3 regions of the Cupriavidus sp. 01T418 genome follow, and region 1 is predicted to be linked to each of the others. Evidence: riboswitches for the same ligand, from Rfam matches in the RefSeq annotation. Region 1 holds a riboswitch; each other region holds the start of a gene.
What was found. A riboswitch is a leader RNA that binds a small molecule or an ion and turns the genes downstream of it on or off. The one in region 1 is predicted to bind glycine.
Positions count from the first base shown of each region.

Region 2: another riboswitch for glycine. It lies ahead of AC1DQ3_RS22645 (D-amino acid dehydrogenase); the one in region 1 lies ahead of gcvT (glycine cleavage system aminomethyltransferase GcvT).
Region 3: another riboswitch for glycine. It lies ahead of AC1DQ3_RS32185 (trimeric intracellular cation channel family protein); the one in region 1 lies ahead of gcvT (glycine cleavage system aminomethyltransferase GcvT).

Region 1 covers NZ_JBFTQG010000020.1:70,257-75,884, forward strand. Annotated here, with positions in the region: gene gcvP (aminomethyl-transferring glycine dehydrogenase) at 1-2,241, opposite strand, end outside; gene gcvH (glycine cleavage system protein GcvH) at 2,341-2,721, opposite strand; gene gcvT (glycine cleavage system aminomethyltransferase GcvT) at 2,811-3,938, opposite strand; glycine riboswitch at 4,038-4,170, opposite strand; glycine riboswitch at 4,192-4,279, opposite strand; gene AC1DQ3_RS20015 (glycine zipper 2TM domain-containing protein) at 4,348-4,575, opposite strand; gene AC1DQ3_RS20020 (UvrD-helicase domain-containing protein) at 4,798-5,628, shown strand, end outside.
Region 2 covers NZ_JBFTQG010000026.1:2,178-7,805, forward strand. Annotated here, with positions in the region: partial or broken gene AC1DQ3_RS22625 (PHA/PHB synthase family protein) at 1-30, opposite strand, end outside; gene phbB (acetoacetyl-CoA reductase) at 27-773, opposite strand; gene AC1DQ3_RS22635 (phasin family protein) at 763-1,260, opposite strand; gene AC1DQ3_RS22640 (hypothetical protein) at 1,934-2,137, shown strand; gene AC1DQ3_RS22645 (D-amino acid dehydrogenase) at 2,397-3,719, opposite strand; glycine riboswitch at 3,768-3,894, opposite strand; gene AC1DQ3_RS22650 (GGDEF domain-containing protein) at 4,726-5,628, shown strand, end outside.
Region 3 covers NZ_JBFTQG010000056.1:3,748-9,375, reverse strand. Annotated here, with positions in the region: gene AC1DQ3_RS32205 (hypothetical protein) at 1-12, shown strand, start outside; gene AC1DQ3_RS32200 (IS4 family transposase) at 189-677, shown strand; gene AC1DQ3_RS32195 (hypothetical protein) at 862-1,140, opposite strand; gene AC1DQ3_RS32190 (amidohydrolase) at 1,184-2,533, opposite strand; partial or broken gene AC1DQ3_RS32185 (trimeric intracellular cation channel family protein) at 2,747-3,320, opposite strand; glycine riboswitch at 3,585-3,675, opposite strand; gene AC1DQ3_RS32180 (LysR family transcriptional regulator) at 4,351-5,289, shown strand; partial or broken gene AC1DQ3_RS32175 (cytochrome P460) at 5,300-5,628, shown strand, end outside.

The DNA of each region.
Region 1 (5,628 bases):
GTTGGGCAGGAAGTCGGCCAGGTGCGCGCCGACCGCCACCGGGCCAACGCCCGGGCCGCCGCCGCCGTGGGGGATGCAGAAGGTCTTGTGCAGGTTCAGGTGGGACACGTCACCGCCGAACTGGCCCGGGGCGGCGGTGCCGACCATGGCGTTCATATTGGCGCCGTCCACGTAGACCTGGCCGCCGTGCTTGTGCACGATGTCGCAGATCTGCTGCACGCCCTGCTCGAACACCCCATGCGTGGACGGGTAGGTGATCATGATCGCGGCGAGGTTCTTGCTGTGTTGCCCGGCCTTCTTCGCCAGGTCTTCCAGGTCGACGTTGCCGTCTTCGTCACAGGCCACCACCACCACCTTCATGCCGGCCATCTGCGCCGACGCCGGGTTGGTGCCGTGGGCGGAGGACGGGATCAGGCAGATGTCGCGATGGCTCTCGCCACGGCTGGCGTGGTAGGCGTGGATGATCAGCAGGCCGGCGTACTCGCCCTGCGAGCCGGCGTTGGGCTGCAGGCTGACAGCGGCGTAGCCGGTGGCGGCGCACAGCATGGCTTCGAGCTGGTCGATCATCTCGCGGTAGCCCACCGTCTGGTCCAGCGGCGCGAACGGGTGCACCTTGCTGAATTCGGGCCACGTCACCGGGATCATCTCGCTGGTGGCGTTGAGCTTCATGGTGCACGAGCCCAGCGGGATCATGGTGCGGTCCAGCGCCAGGTCCTTGTCGGCCAGCATGCGCAGGTAGCGCAGCATTTCGTGCTCGGCGTGGTGCGTATTGAAGACCGGGTGGGTCAGGTAGGCGCTCTGGCGCGCGAGACCCGCGGGGTAGGCATCCTGCGCGGCGGCTTCCAGTACATCGAAACCGGGCACCGGCTTGCCGTGGGCGAAGATCTCCAGCAGGGCAATCACGTCTTCGCGCGAGGCAGTCTCATCCAGCGAGATGCCGACGCGGGTGGCGCCGGCGTGGCGCAGGTTGATGCCGCGCGCGGTGGCCGAGGCGTGCAGCGCTTCGGTGTTGAAGCCGGTTTCCAGCGTCAGCGTGTCGAAGAAGGTGGCGTTGGTACGCGTGTAGCCAAGTTGCGCCAGGCCGCCGGCCAGCGTGGCCGTCAGGCGGTGCACGCGTTGCGCGATGCGCTTGAGGCCTTGCGGGCCGTGGTACACGGCGTACATCGACGCCATCACCGCCAGCAGGACCTGTGCGGTACAGATGTTCGAGGTGGCCTTCTCGCGGCGGATATGCTGCTCGCGCGTCTGCAGGGCCAGGCGGTACGCCTTGTTGCCTTGCGCATCGATGGTCACGCCCACCAGGCGGCCGGGCATGGAGCGCTTGAACGCATCCTTGACCGCCATATAGCCGGCGTGCGGGCCGCCGAAACCGAGCGGCACGCCAAAGCGCTGCGAGTTGCCCACCGCCACGTCGGCGCCCCATTCGCCGGGCGCGGCGATCAGGGTCAGCGCCAGCAGGTCGGCGGCAGCCACCACCAGGCCGCCGGCGGCGTGCACGGCGTCGGCGATGCCGCGGTAGTCGGCGACGTCGCCGTTGACGCCGGGGTATTGCAGCAGCACGCCGAAGGCATGCGCGCCGGCGGCTTCCGATGCGGGGCCGACCTTGACCTCGATGCCCAGCGGCAGGGCGCGGGTGCGTACCACTTCCAGCGTTTGCGGCAGCACATCGTCCGCCACATAGAAAGTGCTGGAGGCGTGCTTGTTGACACGTTGCAGCAGCGTCATGGCCTCGGCTGCGGCCGTGCCTTCATCCAGCATCGAGGCATTGGCGATATCCAGGGCGGTCAGGTCGGTCACCATCTGCTGGAAGTTCAGCATGGCTTCCAGCCGGCCTTGCGAGATCTCGGGCTGGTAGGGCGTGTAGGCGGTGTACCAGGCCGGGTTCTCGAAGATATTGCGCAGGATGACGCCCGGGGTCAGGGTGTTGTAGTAGCCCTGGCCGATAAAGCTCTTGAGTACCTTGTTCTTGTTCGCCAGGCCGCGCAGCCTGGCCAGCGCGGCTTCCTCGGTCAGCGGCGCGGTGAACTCGCCCAGCGGCATGCCGTCGCGGYGGCGGATGGCGGCGGGGATGACGGCGTCGATCAGCGCGGCGCGGTTGTCATAGCCGAGCACCTTGAGCATGTGCTGCTGTTCGGCGGCATCGGGGCCGATATGGCGGGAGGCGAAGGCGTCGCGCGCCTCCAGTTCGGCCAGCGTGGGCCGGGCAACTTGGGCGGCGTTCATGGGCAAAGGGGCGTTCATGGCAGGAATCTCGTGGAGCGGTGCGGCGGGTGGTCGGCCCGGCCGCGTCGCGGCAAGCTTTATCCGTCATTCCCTTGGCGCGGGAATGACGATCTGGCGTCAGGCGCCGACGTTGGCCTTGTAGGCGTCGGCCGACATCAGGCCGTTCACGTCGTCGCTGTTGGCCGGCTTGAGCTTGAACAGCCAGGCGTCGAAGGCGTCGGCATTGACGCTTTCCGGCGCGGCGGCGGCGGCATCGTTGACGGCGATCACCTCGCCAGCCACCGGGGCGTAGATGTCGGAAGCGGCCTTGACCGATTCCACCACGGCGAGCGCGTCGCCGGCGCCGACCGACTTGCCCACTTCCGGCAGCTCCAGGAAGACGATGTCGCCCAGCGCGTCCTGCGCGTGGTCGGTGATGCCGATGGTCAGCGTGCCGTCGGCTTCGACGCGCACCCACTCATGGGACTCGGTGTATTTCAGGTCAGCGGGGAAATTCATGGGATTCTCCAGATTCAATTTTTTACTCTGCGCCAGCCGGGCGGGGATGGGGTAACCGCCGGCAGGCGCGCTGTGACCAGTGCGAGCGTTCAGCTCACGAGTGCCTTGCCGTTGCGCACAAACGGCAGTTTAACCACAGTCGCGGCGAGTTTGCGGTCGCGGATCTCGACCTGCACCTCGGCGCCGATGGCCACGTCGCGCGGCAGGCGGGCAAAAGCGATGGATTGGGACAGCGAGGGGCTGAAGGTGCCGCTGGTGATCTCGCCGTCGCCGGCGGGGGTGATCACCTTCTGGTGGGCGCGCAGCACCCCGCCCTTGTCACGCAGGATCAGGCCGACGAACTGCTGGGTCTGTCCGGCGGCGGCCAGTGCCGTCTTGCCGGTGAAGTCGCGCTCGCTTTGCAGGTCCACGGTCCAGGACAGGCCGGCGTTGAGCGGCGAGGTGTGGATATCCATGTCCTGGCCGTACAGGTTCATGCCGGCTTCCAGGCGCAGCGTGTCGCGCGCGCCCAGGCCGGCCGGCACCACGCCGGTGGCAACCAGCTTTTCCCACAGGCCGGCCACGTTCGCGGCGGGCACCACCAGTTCGAAACCGTCTTCGCCGGTATAGCCGGTGCGTGCCACCATGACTTCGCCAAGCGCGGGGTCCTGCACGACCACGGCGTTGAACGGCTTCAGGGCTTCGCTGGGCTGTGTCGAAGGAAAGGCGCTCCAGACCTTGGTGCGGGCGTTGGGGCCCTGGACGGCGACGATGGCCAGCGGCTCCACGCCGTCGGGGGCGTTATCGCCACGGCGCGGGGTGATTTTTACGCCGCTATTGGTGGCCGCGTTGCGCGCGCTGATCCACGCGATGTCGCTGTTGGCGGTGCCGGCGTTCACTACCAGGCGGAACTGGTCTTCGGCGAAGAAATAGACGATCAGGTCGTCGATGACGCCGCCTTTTTCGTCGAGCATGCAGGAATAGAGCGCCTTGCCCGGCGTTTGCAGCTTGTCGACATTGTTGGCCAGCAGGCCGCGCAGGAAGGGACGCACATTGGCGCCTGCAAGGTCCACCACGCACATGTGGGAGACGTCGAACATGCCGGCATCGCCACGCACCGCCTTGTGTTCCTCGATCTGGGAGCCGTAGTTGACCGGCATGTCCCAACCGCCGAAATCGACCATGCGGGCGCCGAGGGCGCGGTGGATAGCGTTGAGGGGCGTGGCCTGGAGCGTCATGGAATCCTCGGAGGAAGGCAAATCTCGGTTCGAAAACGAAAAAAGGGCCATCCGCCGCAGGATTCGGCGCGCCATGGCGCTGCCAGATCCGCTGCGGCGGATGACCCCTCTGTCCTCGATACCTGAGAGATTACAAGGCGGCCCCGTTTCAACCGGAACCCAGGCCTTGCGCGCCCCTTCGGTGGGCACGCTCACCAGTCCATGGCGGGTGCCGCTCTCCAGAGTACGGCGTGCATCGTGTGCATGTTGCATGCCGATCCGACCAGTCCATGGTGCCTGAGAGTTTTCGGGTGATACCCCTTCGGCGGCGCAAGCTTCGCGCGCTCTCCCGGTCGGATGCGGGCAATTTACGGGAGCGCCCCGGCTTTGTCAACGCATCCGCCAGGGGCCACCGCCTTGTTGCAGCGCACTACCTGCGATGGTTGTCGGTCGTTACGTTACCGATGACACCGCCTACCGCGGCACCACCCAGGGTGCCTAGCGCGTCACCACCGGTCAGCACTGCGCCGCCTACCGCACCGACGCCGGCACCGATCGCGGTGTTACGCTGCTTTGGCGACATATCGGCGCAGCCCGCCATGCTTGCCACCGCGACACCGATCAAGACCGCCTTGCTCAAGGAATGCAGGGTGTTCATGATTTTCTCCAGCTATCGTGAAGTGCATCCGGCACGGCGCACGCTCATGCCGGACATATAAATTAGAGGGGCCAGAAGGTCCGCGGCTCCCGGGCTTACGAAGTGTTACCAGTCCTGCGATGCCGACTTCATGCCTGAGGGGGCCATGGTCGCGTGTTAACATCCAGCCTCCGCCCAGCAATCGCGCCAGCCGCGTTGCGCATCCGCCATTTCCCGCCTCGCATGACCCACGGACTCAATCCAGCCCAATCCGAAGCCGTTCGCTACCTCGACGGCCCCTGCCTGGTACTGGCCGGCGCCGGCTCGGGCAAGACCCGGGTGATCACGCAGAAGATCGCGCACCTGATCGAGGACAAGGGCTTCCAGCCCAAGCACATCGCCGCGGTGACCTTCACCAACAAGGCCGCCAAGGAGATGCAGGAGCGGATCGCCAAGCTGATGGAGGGCAAGACCACGCGCGAGGGCAAGCGCATCCCCATCAAGCAGATCACGGTGAGTACCTTCCACTCGCTGGGCGTGCAGATCCTGCGCGCCGAGGCCGAGCATGTGGGCCTGAAGCCGCGCTTCTCCATCATGGATTCGGACGATTGCTTCGGCATGGTGCAGGAGCAGCTTTCCACCACCGACAAGAAGCTGATCCGCAGCGTGCAGAGCACCATCTCGCTGTGGAAGAACGGCATGGTCGATCCCGAGACGGCCATTGCCCGGGCCGACAATCCCGACGATCACCAGGCGGCGCTGATCTACCGCAACTACGTGGCCACGCTGCACGCCTACCAGGCGGTGGATTTCGACGACCTGATCCGCCTGCCCGCCGAGCTGTTCGAGCGCAACGAGGAAGTGCGCATGCGCTGGCAGAACCGGCTGCGCTACTTCCTGGTGGACGAGTACCAGGACACCAACGCCTGCCAGTACCAGTTGCTCAAGCAGCTGGCCGGCGGATCGCACCTGCGGGCGCCGGCCTTTACCGCGGTGGGCGACGACGACCAGGCCATCTATGGCTGGCGCGGCGCCACGCTGGACAACCTGCGGCTGCTGCAGGCCGATTTCCCC
Region 2 (5,628 bases), on a different contig from region 1:
GACTTCCTTGCCTGGTATCGGTGCGTTCATTGCATGTGCTGCCCGCCATTGATGGCAATATTTGCGCCGGTGACGAAGGCTGCGTCCTCGGAACACAGGAAGGTGATGAGCGCGGCAACCTCGTCCGGGCGTCCCAACCTGCCGACCGGAATCTGCGGCAGGATCTTGGTCTGGAGGATGTCGGCGGGGATGTCGGTGACCATGTGCGTGGCGAGGTAGCCGGGCGACACGGTGTTCACGGTGACGCCCTTGGTGGCCAGCTCCAGCGCCAGCGCCTTGCTGAAGCCATGGATGCCGGCCTTGGCGGCAGCGTAGTTGGCCTGCCCAAACGCACCCTTGGAGCCGTTGACCGAGGAAATGTTGATAATGCGCCCCCAGCCGCGGCTGACCATGCCTTCGCACAACGGCTTGGTCATGTTGAAGATGGAGTCCAGGTCCGTCCTGAGCACCGTGTCCCAGTCGGCCTTGGTCATCCGCCTGAACGTCACGTCGTGCGTGATGCCGGCATTGTTGACCAGGATATCGACCTGACCCAGCGCGGCCAGCACCTGCGCGGCGCATTGCTGGCACGCTTCGAAATCGGCCACGTCCACCGCGAACGCCTGGAATTCCCGTCCGTCGGCCCGCTGCCGATCAAGCCAGGCCGCTACATGGTCATTGCCGATCGAGTGGGTGACGGCCACTCGATGGCCGGCGCCGTGCAGGCGAATCGCAATGGCCTCGCCCAGGCCGCCCATGCCGCCGGTCACCAGCGCAGTCCGCTTAGCTGGCATGGATGGCCTTCCTGCGCGCAGTGGCTGCCGTGCTGTTGGCGGCACCGTTGCCTGCCGGCATTGATGCCGCGGCCTGGCTGAACTTCTCGAACATATCCTGCATTGGCGCTGTCAGCGACGCGGCATTGCCGGCCTGCTGCATGCTCGCGGCCTGGCAGCGCTGCCAGGATTCGCCGGTTTCGCGCATCTGCTCGACCATGGCGTTCTGGTTGTGGATGGCGAGGCTCATCCAGGCTTGCATCATCTCGGTGCAATGCTCGGCCGCGTTGCGCAGAAACGTGGCCGGCAGCGTGGCCAGCGCGGCGAAGTCGCCGGCGTTCGCGAGTTGCGCGCTGACTTCATGCGAGGTCTTGATGTCCTTGCGTATCGCATCGAGCTGGATTTCAAGAAAGCGCTGTCGGCTCTCCTGCACCAGGGTCAGTGCTCGCAGACCCGCCTCGCAGTTGGCGCTGAAGAATGCAAGTGGAACGTTGGTCTGGTCTGTCATGGTTTCTCTCCGTGATGGTGGGGCATACCGTATCCGCTGCTGCAAGGCCGGTAGGTGTGGCTTCACCGGTCGTCGCGCGATACGGCGGCTGCGCCAACCCAATATAGCCGGCTGGCTGGCGGTGGCTTTGATCTACGGCAACTCTGACGTGCAAATAACGTGGAGCGCACGCCGCGCCGCAAGAGAATCCCGGAAGCGGTCGCGGCTAAGTGATCCCGATTTCAATGGCTATGCCGCGGCCACCGTGACTCGCAATAGACCCCGTCGTCTTCCATCTCATGGACGGGCAGGCGGAACAGGTAATTGACCGTGGTACTTCCGGTCGTGAGCCGGCGCGCCTGGCTGTTGCCGCGAAATGAAAACGTTTTCATTCAAGGCGAAAAAAATCGGGTAGCAAGCCTTTTTGCTGCTGCGGCGAGGCTGAACCTTTACAGGGCGAATTCTGCGGATACTGCTGACAACAAGAGGCACTGGCCTTCATGCTCGCCAAGCCGTGCAAGGGGCCGCACTGCACACTGTCCGATGTCCACGACGCTACCGCCTGCGTGATTCCCGCGCTGGAGCTATCAGCAAGAAAGCCGCCTCCACGCATGCACGCGCAGGCGGCGCATAGCGGCGGCGCGCAATGCCGCCGCGAGCTTCAAGCTTTCATGCCAGGAAATCAGCGCTGGCCTTGCTGGCCACCCTTCCGGCCTTGCTGCCCTTGCCTGTCGTGCTGGCCGCCTTGCTGGCCGCCCCTCTGGTCCTGGCTGCCGGACTGTTGGCCTTGCTGGCCAGATTGCTGCTGTTGCCTGCCTTGATCCTGCTGGCCTTGTCCGGGTTGCTGTTGCTGTCCCATTGTGCTCTCCATGGCGCGGCGGAATGCCGCGTTCATTGAAGGGTGCAAGCGGCGTGCCACGCATCGGGCCCCATGGAACCTCTCGAGCACCCGGGATGGCGCGCCTTTCCATGGCGCGATGGACAGGGGGCTGCGCCATCCCTGGCTGTTCCTTCCCTCTCGCCACCGGCCGCTCGGGCGCCGCGATGTTCGCGCGCCCGCACATGCCTTGCGCGATGGATCGGCGGCAAGCCAGCGCTTTTTACAAACGCAGCGGTTTTTTTACAGGCGGCGTGAGCCGGCGAATCCGGGGAGTGCCCTAGCGGACCGCTGCGTTGGCCGGGCCGGGCGACGATGCGATCGCGCGTGGCCCTTTGTGCGCGGGCAGCTTCCCGCTGAAGGCGAAGTCCACCTCGGGCACATAGCCGCTGATGATGTCGGCGATGGCGCGGCCCGAGCCACAGCCGTGCGTCCATCCCAGCGTGCCGTGGCCGGTGTTGAGGTAGAGGCCCTCGATCCCGCTGGCACCGATATACGGCACGTTGCCCGGCGTGGCGGGGCGCAGCCCGGTCCAGAAGCGCGCCAGTTCGGGCCGGCTCATGCCCGGGAACACGTCCAGCGTGCGCTTGACGATGGCATCGCAGCGCACCGGGTTGAGGTCCATCGCATAGCCGTTAAGCTCGGCGGTGCCCGCCACGCGCAGGCGGTCGCCAAAGCGCGAGAACACGAGCTTGTACTCGTCGTCGGTCAGGCTCACGCTGGGCGCGCGCGCGGCGTCGAGCACCGGCAGCGTCACCGAGTAGCCCTTGGCCGGATAGATATCGAGCTTCACCCCCAGCGGGCGCGCCAGCATTGGGCTGAAGCTGCCCAGCGCCAGCACGTAGGCATCGGCGCTTTCGATCTGGTAGCCGCCGGTTTCATCGGCGATTTCCACGCCGCGCATGCGGCCTCCTTCGGCATGCAGGCGTTGCACCCGCACGCCATAGCGAAAGCGCACCCCGAGTGCCTCGCACTTGGCGGCCAGTTCGGTGGTGAAGCGGTGCACATCGCCGGACTCGTCCTCGCTGGTGTAGGTGGCGCCAGCCAGGCGCGGCGCGATATTGGCCAGCGCCGGTTCCAGCCGCACGACTTCGTCGGGGCCGATCACGCGCCGCTCGCAGCCCAGTTCGCGCATGATGCGCGCCGGCTCGATGGCGGCGTCGAACTCCTTCCGGCTGGTGTAGAAATGCAGGATGCCGCGCGTCAGGTGGTCGTATTCGATACCGGTCTCGGCGCGCAGCGCCTGCAGGCTGGCCCGGCTGTAAGTGCCCAGGTTGAGCAACTGGATCATATTGTGGGTGGAGCGCCTGGCCGTGCACTCGCGCAGGAACTTCAGGCCCCAGGACCACTGCGCCGGATCGGCGCGCAGGCGGAACAGCAGGGGGGCGTCCTCCCGGCCCAGCCAGCGCAGCATCTTGAGCGGCGCGGCCGGGTTGGCCCACGGCTCGGCATGGCTGACGGAGATCTGGCCGCCGTTGCCAAAACTGGTTTCCCGGGCTGCGCCCGCATTGCGCTCCAGCACCACCACCTCATGCCCGGCCCTGGCCAGGTACCACGCAGAAGCGACGCCGATCACGCCGGCTCCCATTACGATGACTTTCATTCTTCAGGCTCCGGATAGCAAAAAGGGGCAGACCGGCCATCCGGCCTGTCTGCCCCCACTGTCCTTTTGCCTGAGAGATTCGCCGCACCCACCACGGGTGCCGGCTTGCCCCTTCGGCGGCCGCATGCCGCGCCACATTAGGTGGTCCGGCCCGGCGCTCTCCAGTTGTATCGTTTTCCAGTCTTTTGCACCTGAGCGTTTCAGGGGTACGCCTTCGGTAGAGGGGGTAATCCGGTGGTAGCCAGACCGCCTCATTCTCCTGGAAGCCGCACCATAGCACGCGTGGCGGGGAGACTGCAAGGGCAGTACAGGTGCCCGGCAGGCGCGCCGCCAGCCCGCTGCGGGGCCGCACGCTGTAGCAGGGTTCTGTAGCAGTCTGGTCAGCCAATACTGTCCTGGACAAAACCCCGACGCCATTCGACGGCAGTCGGGGCTTCTTTCTTGTGCAGGATTCAAGTGCAGCCATCGCTTGCGGAGCCACCGTTACCGTTGGATGTGGCGACGCGCGACTGCAGGGGCGAGGGCCGACGCGGCGACGCACCTTGCCATAGAGTTCGATGGACTTTCAATCAGAACTGCAAACAAAGAAGCGGTGAGAGCCAATCGCTGGACTATCTTTGCGATTGGGGACCTCCCCGTCACTCCCGGCCGATGGGGTTCTTGCTCGCACCTGCATTGTGCCTGCCCCACCAGCATTGCCGGCCTGCATACTAGCGTCCCCGGTTGAGACAAAGCCGGATAAAAGGTAGCAAATTGCAGAGTTCGTGGATGCGGAGAAAAAGGAGACCAGGCTGGATGTGGAAGAGACACCGAGGGCCCGTGGGAGGAAGCGGTACCAGCGAGAGTGTGATTCCAGAGAAGTCCGCCAATGTATTGCAAGTATTGGGCGTGCTTCGGCTCCGGCTGGTGGATGTTCGACGGCGCACCGCGAAAGGTGGGGGGCGGCAAAACGGACAAGTAGGCTCAGAAGGCGAACACGGGCTTTGTTAAAACCGGGAGAAAGCACATGAGCGCAAGCACAATAATTGAAGAGCCAGCGCCAGCAATCCATCTCGTGACCAAAGCGTATTCACATTTCCTGGTTGTCGGTATTGCACTTCTCCCAGCTTACCTTATTGCATACCTATTCTTCTTTCAGGACGCCACCCTGAAATTCGAGAATCACCCGTTCCACGAAGTCGCAATCGTTGCGGCAACACTTGAGGGCCTCTTCATCACGTACGTGACGTGGCGTTGTTACCTGTCTTCAGGCGAACCGCTGCTACGCTGGCTGACGTTGGGTTTTCTCGGATTCGTGCTGATTTACTCGTTACACGGCGCGTTCACTGGGTTAGCTCACCACAATATCTGGCTGTTCCTGCTCTACGGGCCAGCTTCACGCCTCGTCATGTCCATACTGCTATTCGTCGGACTGCTCTCGTTCGAGCGAAAGCCGGACACAGTCGAAATGCGCACGAAGCCAGTCGGCTGGTGGGGCTGGATTGCCGCATTCATTCTCGTCGATTTAGTGGTTGCTGCTGTGGCCAATTCCACCATCGCAGGCCATGTCGCTGTGCGCCTGTCAATGGAAGGAGGAGCACTGTTGTTCTCCACGCTGAACGTAGCAGCGATGCTTGTTCGCCGCATTCGCTCACCTCTCATGCTGATTTTTGGCATCTCGGTGACTGCGTTCGCCCTTTCCTCGGTCGCATTTATTCTTGGTCGCCCATGGAATCATATGTGGTGGCTAGCCCACGCGATTTTCGCTGGTGGCTTCTTTCTGCTGAGCTATGGGGTCGTCAAGGCGTTTCACACAACGCATTCGTTTGCGACCATCTACAGTCAGGAGGAATTGATGGCTCGATTGACCGCTGCAATGGCGCGTGCGGAGAGTGCGCTTCAGGAACTCCAACGAACCAACCAAAAGTTG
Region 3 (5,628 bases), on a different contig from region 1:
CGTTCCCAATAAAACCGCAACGTTGCCGAGGCAGGCAAGCTGTGGGACAACGTCGACGCCAACCAGGCACGTTAGGAAACCAGCATTACCCTACCGGGACGCGCAGGTCATAAGGCGCGCGAGGTCAAGCAGGAGTTGCGCGCACAACCTGTGAAACTACGGGGTAGGCAAGCTCGGTTACTTGTGTGGTGGCCCAAGAGATCGGTGCACCAGTGGGCGTCACACCCGTAGTGTGGCGGCTGCTGACCAAACGCGAGGCACAGGAAACGGATGACATCGTCGAATTAGTTAATTGGTATCTAGCCCGCTGGGAGATTGGGATGTTCTTCCACGTCCTGAAGACCGGATGCAAGGTCGAGGCGCTGCAGCTATCCAAGATGGAGCGTGTGGAGCGCGCCTTGGTGTTGTACATGGTGGTGGCATGGCGCATTGCCAGGCTGATGCGGTTAGGCAGAACATGCCCTGAGTTGGACACGTCGCTGTTCTTCGACGCTGACGAGATACGAGGTGCATACGTGCTCGCGAAAGAGGACCGCCCGAACACACCAGTTACGCTCAATTGGTTGTTTCGTATGGTGGCCTCTCTGGGCGGATTCATTGGGCCAAGAGTGATGGCGAACCCGGCGCAAAAACGATCCGAATTGGCATGCAGCGAACAATGGATGCCGCCTTCATGATTCAGGCACTGTGGGAAGACTCGTGAGTTCTGTATAACGAGATGCCTTCAAGCGCCGTGCAAATTAAGCAAGCGAGGGCTCCACAATCGGCTCCCGCCGCAATTGATGCTGAACCATGACCGCAAGGCCAATCCCGGCTAAAGAGCTTCTCGCCGATCATGACAATCTCGCCAGTCCCTTATGTCTACAGATCACAGAGCTTGAGCCCGCGCGATAATAAATCAGCCGTCTGCGCAGGGGAAAGCGCATGACTTGCCTTGATCCAGTGGCGGGAGTGCGCGCGCAGGCGAGCATAGCCGTTCAGCGCATAGGTCTTTCCGTCTGGCGCGGTGTATGTCACGATTTTTTCCGTCATACCGTGTCTGTGAATTTCTTCACATTGCAGGTCACCTTCAGCTTGCCCATGGGCAACACGAGCGGCGAGGAGCAGGATCGACCCGATCAATATCTTGTTTTGCCGCACAGTAGAGCCCTGGAATTGAGTCGCTTGAACCGTTTGATAATCATCAGTTTGCCTTGGGTCGTCCCAGGACGTCTAGGACGGCGAGGCTCATCGCGCCCACGCCCGTCTTGATTGACGGCTCCGGAACCGGTGCAAAAAAGGGCGAATGGTTGGCCGGCAGCGGCGCGCCGCCAGGCTTGCGCGAGTTGAGGTAGCGCTGCATATCATAGACGCCGATGAAAAAGAACATCGATGGCACGCCGGCGTTGACGAATTCAGAGAAATCTTCGCTGGCCGTTGCCGGAGGCATACGCATCACGTTCTTTCCATAGGCGCTGCGCAGTATCGCTTCGGTACGCGTGACCAGCTGCGCATCGTTGTTGATTGCCTGGCCGCCCTGTTCGAGACGTACTTCTGGCTCGGGAGCCCCCGACATTTCCGCTACCGCTTTGGCGGTGCGCCGCACCCCTGCAAGCAGTTGCTCGCGCACTTCAGGCTTGTACGAACGGATCGTACCGCGTACGACGACGTCATCGGGAATGATATTGCCCACCGTGCCGCCTTGGACAGCGCCAACCGTGACTACGCCGAACTCCTGCGGATCCTTCTCTCGACTGACCACGGACTGCAGATCCACAACAAATCGGGATGCCATCACGATTGGATCGATGGTCTTATCCGGTGCGGAGCCGTGGCCACCGCGACCATGGAACTGGACCTCCAGTGCGTCCGAATTGGAGGTGACTGCGCCAGCGTTAAAGCCGATGAACCCTGCGGCGACAGGGGCAGTATGCAGTGCAAAGGCATAGTCAGGTTTGCCGAAGCGGGTGAAGAGACCATCCTTAAGCATGGCTTCTGCGCCAGAGGTAAGTTCCTCCGCCGGCTGCGCAACGAACATCAGCGTGCCACGCCAACGATCCTTCATGGTCACCAGCGTGCGCGCGGTGCCTACCCAGGCGGCCATGTGCAAGTCATGCCCGCAGCTATGCGCTACTGGCGTCATTTTTCCGTTCCAGTTCGTAGTAGCCTTGCTAGCATAGGGCAGACCGCTCTTTTCCTCCATCGGCAAGGCATCAAGCTCGGTGCGGACCAGCACCTTGGGACCGCTGCCATTGCGGTAGATCGCCACCAGCCCAGTCTTGCCGATGCCTTCGCTTACCTCAAAGCCCATTGCCCGCATCTCGCGAGCGAGCGTGGACGCCGTGCGGGTTTCCTGGAATCCCAGTTCAGGATGAGCGTGCAGGTCCTTGTACAGAGCCTCGAGCGATGGGTAGCTCGTGTCCAGTTGTGCGTCGATGGCGCTCTTGAGCGCGCCGACGTCGAAATCGGGCGGGACCTGAGCGTGGCCGACGACAGCGCAGCAGGCGAGCAGGGCGGCACAGGCCAGCCGTCCAGTGCTAGAGAGATATTTCATTATAAGGATTTCCTATTTCTTGGATCGGGACCGTGAGAGAGCCGTTGCGGCAGGAGGTTTGATGCGTGAATTACGCCATCGTCGCAGACCGTGCGATCATCTATTTTGCCGCTGGATTGAGCTCGCGTGGAGGTGTAGCGCAAAGAGTGACTGCAAGAACCGACAAGTCAACATGTCGCGACGGCGGCAGTCCGTCGCTGCTGTGCCGAAAGCCTATTTCGATTGCTGCCGGTAGAAAAAAATCGGCAGATTCCAGCCGCGCCAGATCGCTAGCAGGCGCAGCGTCAGGCCACCGGCAAAGCTGATTGCGGTATTCAGGTCATTGCCGACGCCAAGCGTGCGCAAGCCCAGGAAGAGGGCACAGATGGCAAGCGAGACGCTCGCGTAAAGCTCGCGTCGGAATACCATCGGCACCTGGTTGCACAACACGTCGCGCTGGATGCCGCCGCAGACACCGGTGATCACGCCTGACATGATGACGACAGCGGTCGGGTAGTTCATCTTCAGCGCGACGTTGCACCCAATCAGCGAGAACGCGATCAGTCCCATGGCGTCGAGGACGAGAAAGACTCGCCGCAGCTGCGACATACAAGGTGCGATCAGGGTGGTCAGCAGACCGGCCGAAATCACCAGATAAATGTATTCCGGATGCTGGGTCCAGGCGATGGGAAAGTGAACCGAGGATCAGGTCACGGATGGTGCCGCCGCCCAGCGCTGCGACGAAGGCAACGACGGCAACGCCGAAGATGTCCATATTGCGGTGCCCGGCTGCGATGGCGCCTGTCATCGCCTCGGCGGTAATCGCGATCAGATAGATGCTAGTCAGCACGTCGCTTGCTCCTGCATGCCAGGAAGCAGAACGGCGGCGGAGTGTGCAAGTGGATACATCGGGAGTGACTCCGGCTAGAGGCAGGCCGCGCCATATGGCGGACCCTGAAGCGCCTCTCCCCCTGTCCTTTTACCTGAGAGTTTGGGCTCCACAAGGAGCCTGCCCCTTCGGTGGGCCGGGATGCGCAATGTTATGCGCCTCCGGCCTCTCTCCAGTCGGCGAAATGTTTCCGCGGTTCGGTGTGCCTGAGCGATTATGGGAGCTTGCGCCTTCGGCGGAGGCGGATGCCGCCTCTCTCTCCCGCAGAATGCGCAGATTATCAGTGAGTGGACGCCTGCCTGTCAAACGTCAGCGTACTTGGGGAAGCGATGGTTGGGATAGGTGTATTCGTACTTATCTATCGGGCGAGTTTTGGCGGTAGGTACATGCAGTGCGGTTTGCCGCAGGCCCGGTCGCTTGGAAGCGACCATCGACGGGGAACATTGCAACCTATTGATGAATATAAAGTTTCAGAGTCCCGTCAGTGCGAACTGTGCCACAGGACGTCAAAGCAGTCCTCTGCTTCCGAGGCAACCATGGCGACCACATTGTCGAGGTGCTCAGTACAACGCTCTGGTCGATTTGCGTGGCATTGTTCCTCCGCATGAACAGTCTTTTCCGGGGCCATCATTTTTCCCGCGGACGGCGCGACCTAGACTTTGTGCATGGCGAAATGATGGCGCCTGGAGCCTCGCTTGAAAAATTGTCGCTAGCAGCCTTGTGGCGATGCGCCTGCCTGAGCAGAACTTAAGGACGAAGCGACGCATCGTTCCGTAGTTCACGGCCAGACCGCGCTGGAACCCGATATCATGCAGGCTGATCTGAAACGGCAAATTCCAGCGTACGGACAGCCTGATGAACTCCGCAGGAAGCTGGTGGCCGTGATTTGATCCATCCCTAATGTCAGCCTCAGATAGCAAAGTGTCTGACAGGCGCTCACAAGGTTACGATGGATACGCTAAAAAATATGCGCGCCTTTGTACGCGTCGTGGAGGCCCGCAGCTTTACAGGTGCTGCGGCACACCTCAATTTGACTACAGCCTTTGTGTCGCGAGCCGTCTCCGATCTAGAGACCCATCTGCAAACGCGACTGCTCAATCGCACCACGCGCCGCATCGCTCTGACCGAAGCCGGTGAGCGCTACCTGCAACGTTGTCAGCAGATTCTTGCCGACGTCGAACGGGCGGAACTGGAAGCGAGCGATGCCTATGCCCGTCCGTCCGGCAAGCTGAGAGTGCACGCGATGACCAGCTTCGGCCAGCAATGCATCGTGCCGGCAATCGGCCGTTACCAGCAGGCCTTTCCGCTGGTCAGCGTCGAGCTGACGCTATCCCAGCGGACGCCGGATCTCCTGGACGACGGCTGCGATGTCTCGCTTGTGCTCGCGCCGGATCTACCGGATTCAGGCTTGGTTTCACAGCGCCTTGGCAGCGTTGTCAGCATTGTGTGCGCGTCGCCCGGCTATCTCGGGCACGGTGGCGCGCCGCAACAACCATCGGATCTTCGCGAACACGCCTGCCTGCACATGGTGACACCAATCTACCCGCCTGACGAATGGACCCTCAGCGGACCGCATGGCGACGAACGCATCGCGCTTGGCCCAGCTAGGTTTCAATGCAATAACGCGGAAGCGGTGGCAGTGGCAGTGCGCGAAGGAATGGGGATTGGCCTCCTGCCAATCCATTCGGTGATCGAAGGGCTACGTGCCGGTGATCTGGTGCGGATCTTGCCGGCCTACTCGTCACAACAGATGAATATCTACGCCGTCTATGCGTCCCGACAGTATCTCGATGCCAAGATCCGAACTTGGGTCGAATTTCTTCGCAGCCAATTGCCTACGGTGATCGCCAACGATCAAGCTGATTTGCACAAGTCCGCGCAAACTTGATTCGATCCGGTTGTGTTCGTTTAATTGGCAGTTATCGAGAAATGCCGTTGTATGGCCAACTCCCATCTCCATCTCGCCAGCGCTTGGTGCCTTGGCCGTTTTCATCAGCGTGCTGCTCACGCAGCTTGGCGTGCCCATCCCGGCCGGCCCTACGCTAATTCTCGCCGGGACGATGGCGGCGACGGGCGAAGGGTCCTTCCTCTGTGCTCTTCGGCGCCGCAGTTGGTGCCACGCTGCTCTCCGACTCACTATGGTTTTTCATGAGACGCGCTCGCGGGAGGCGGCTGCTTGCAGTCCCTGGTTCGCTTCTCGCTATCCCTCGACACTACCGGGCGTGTG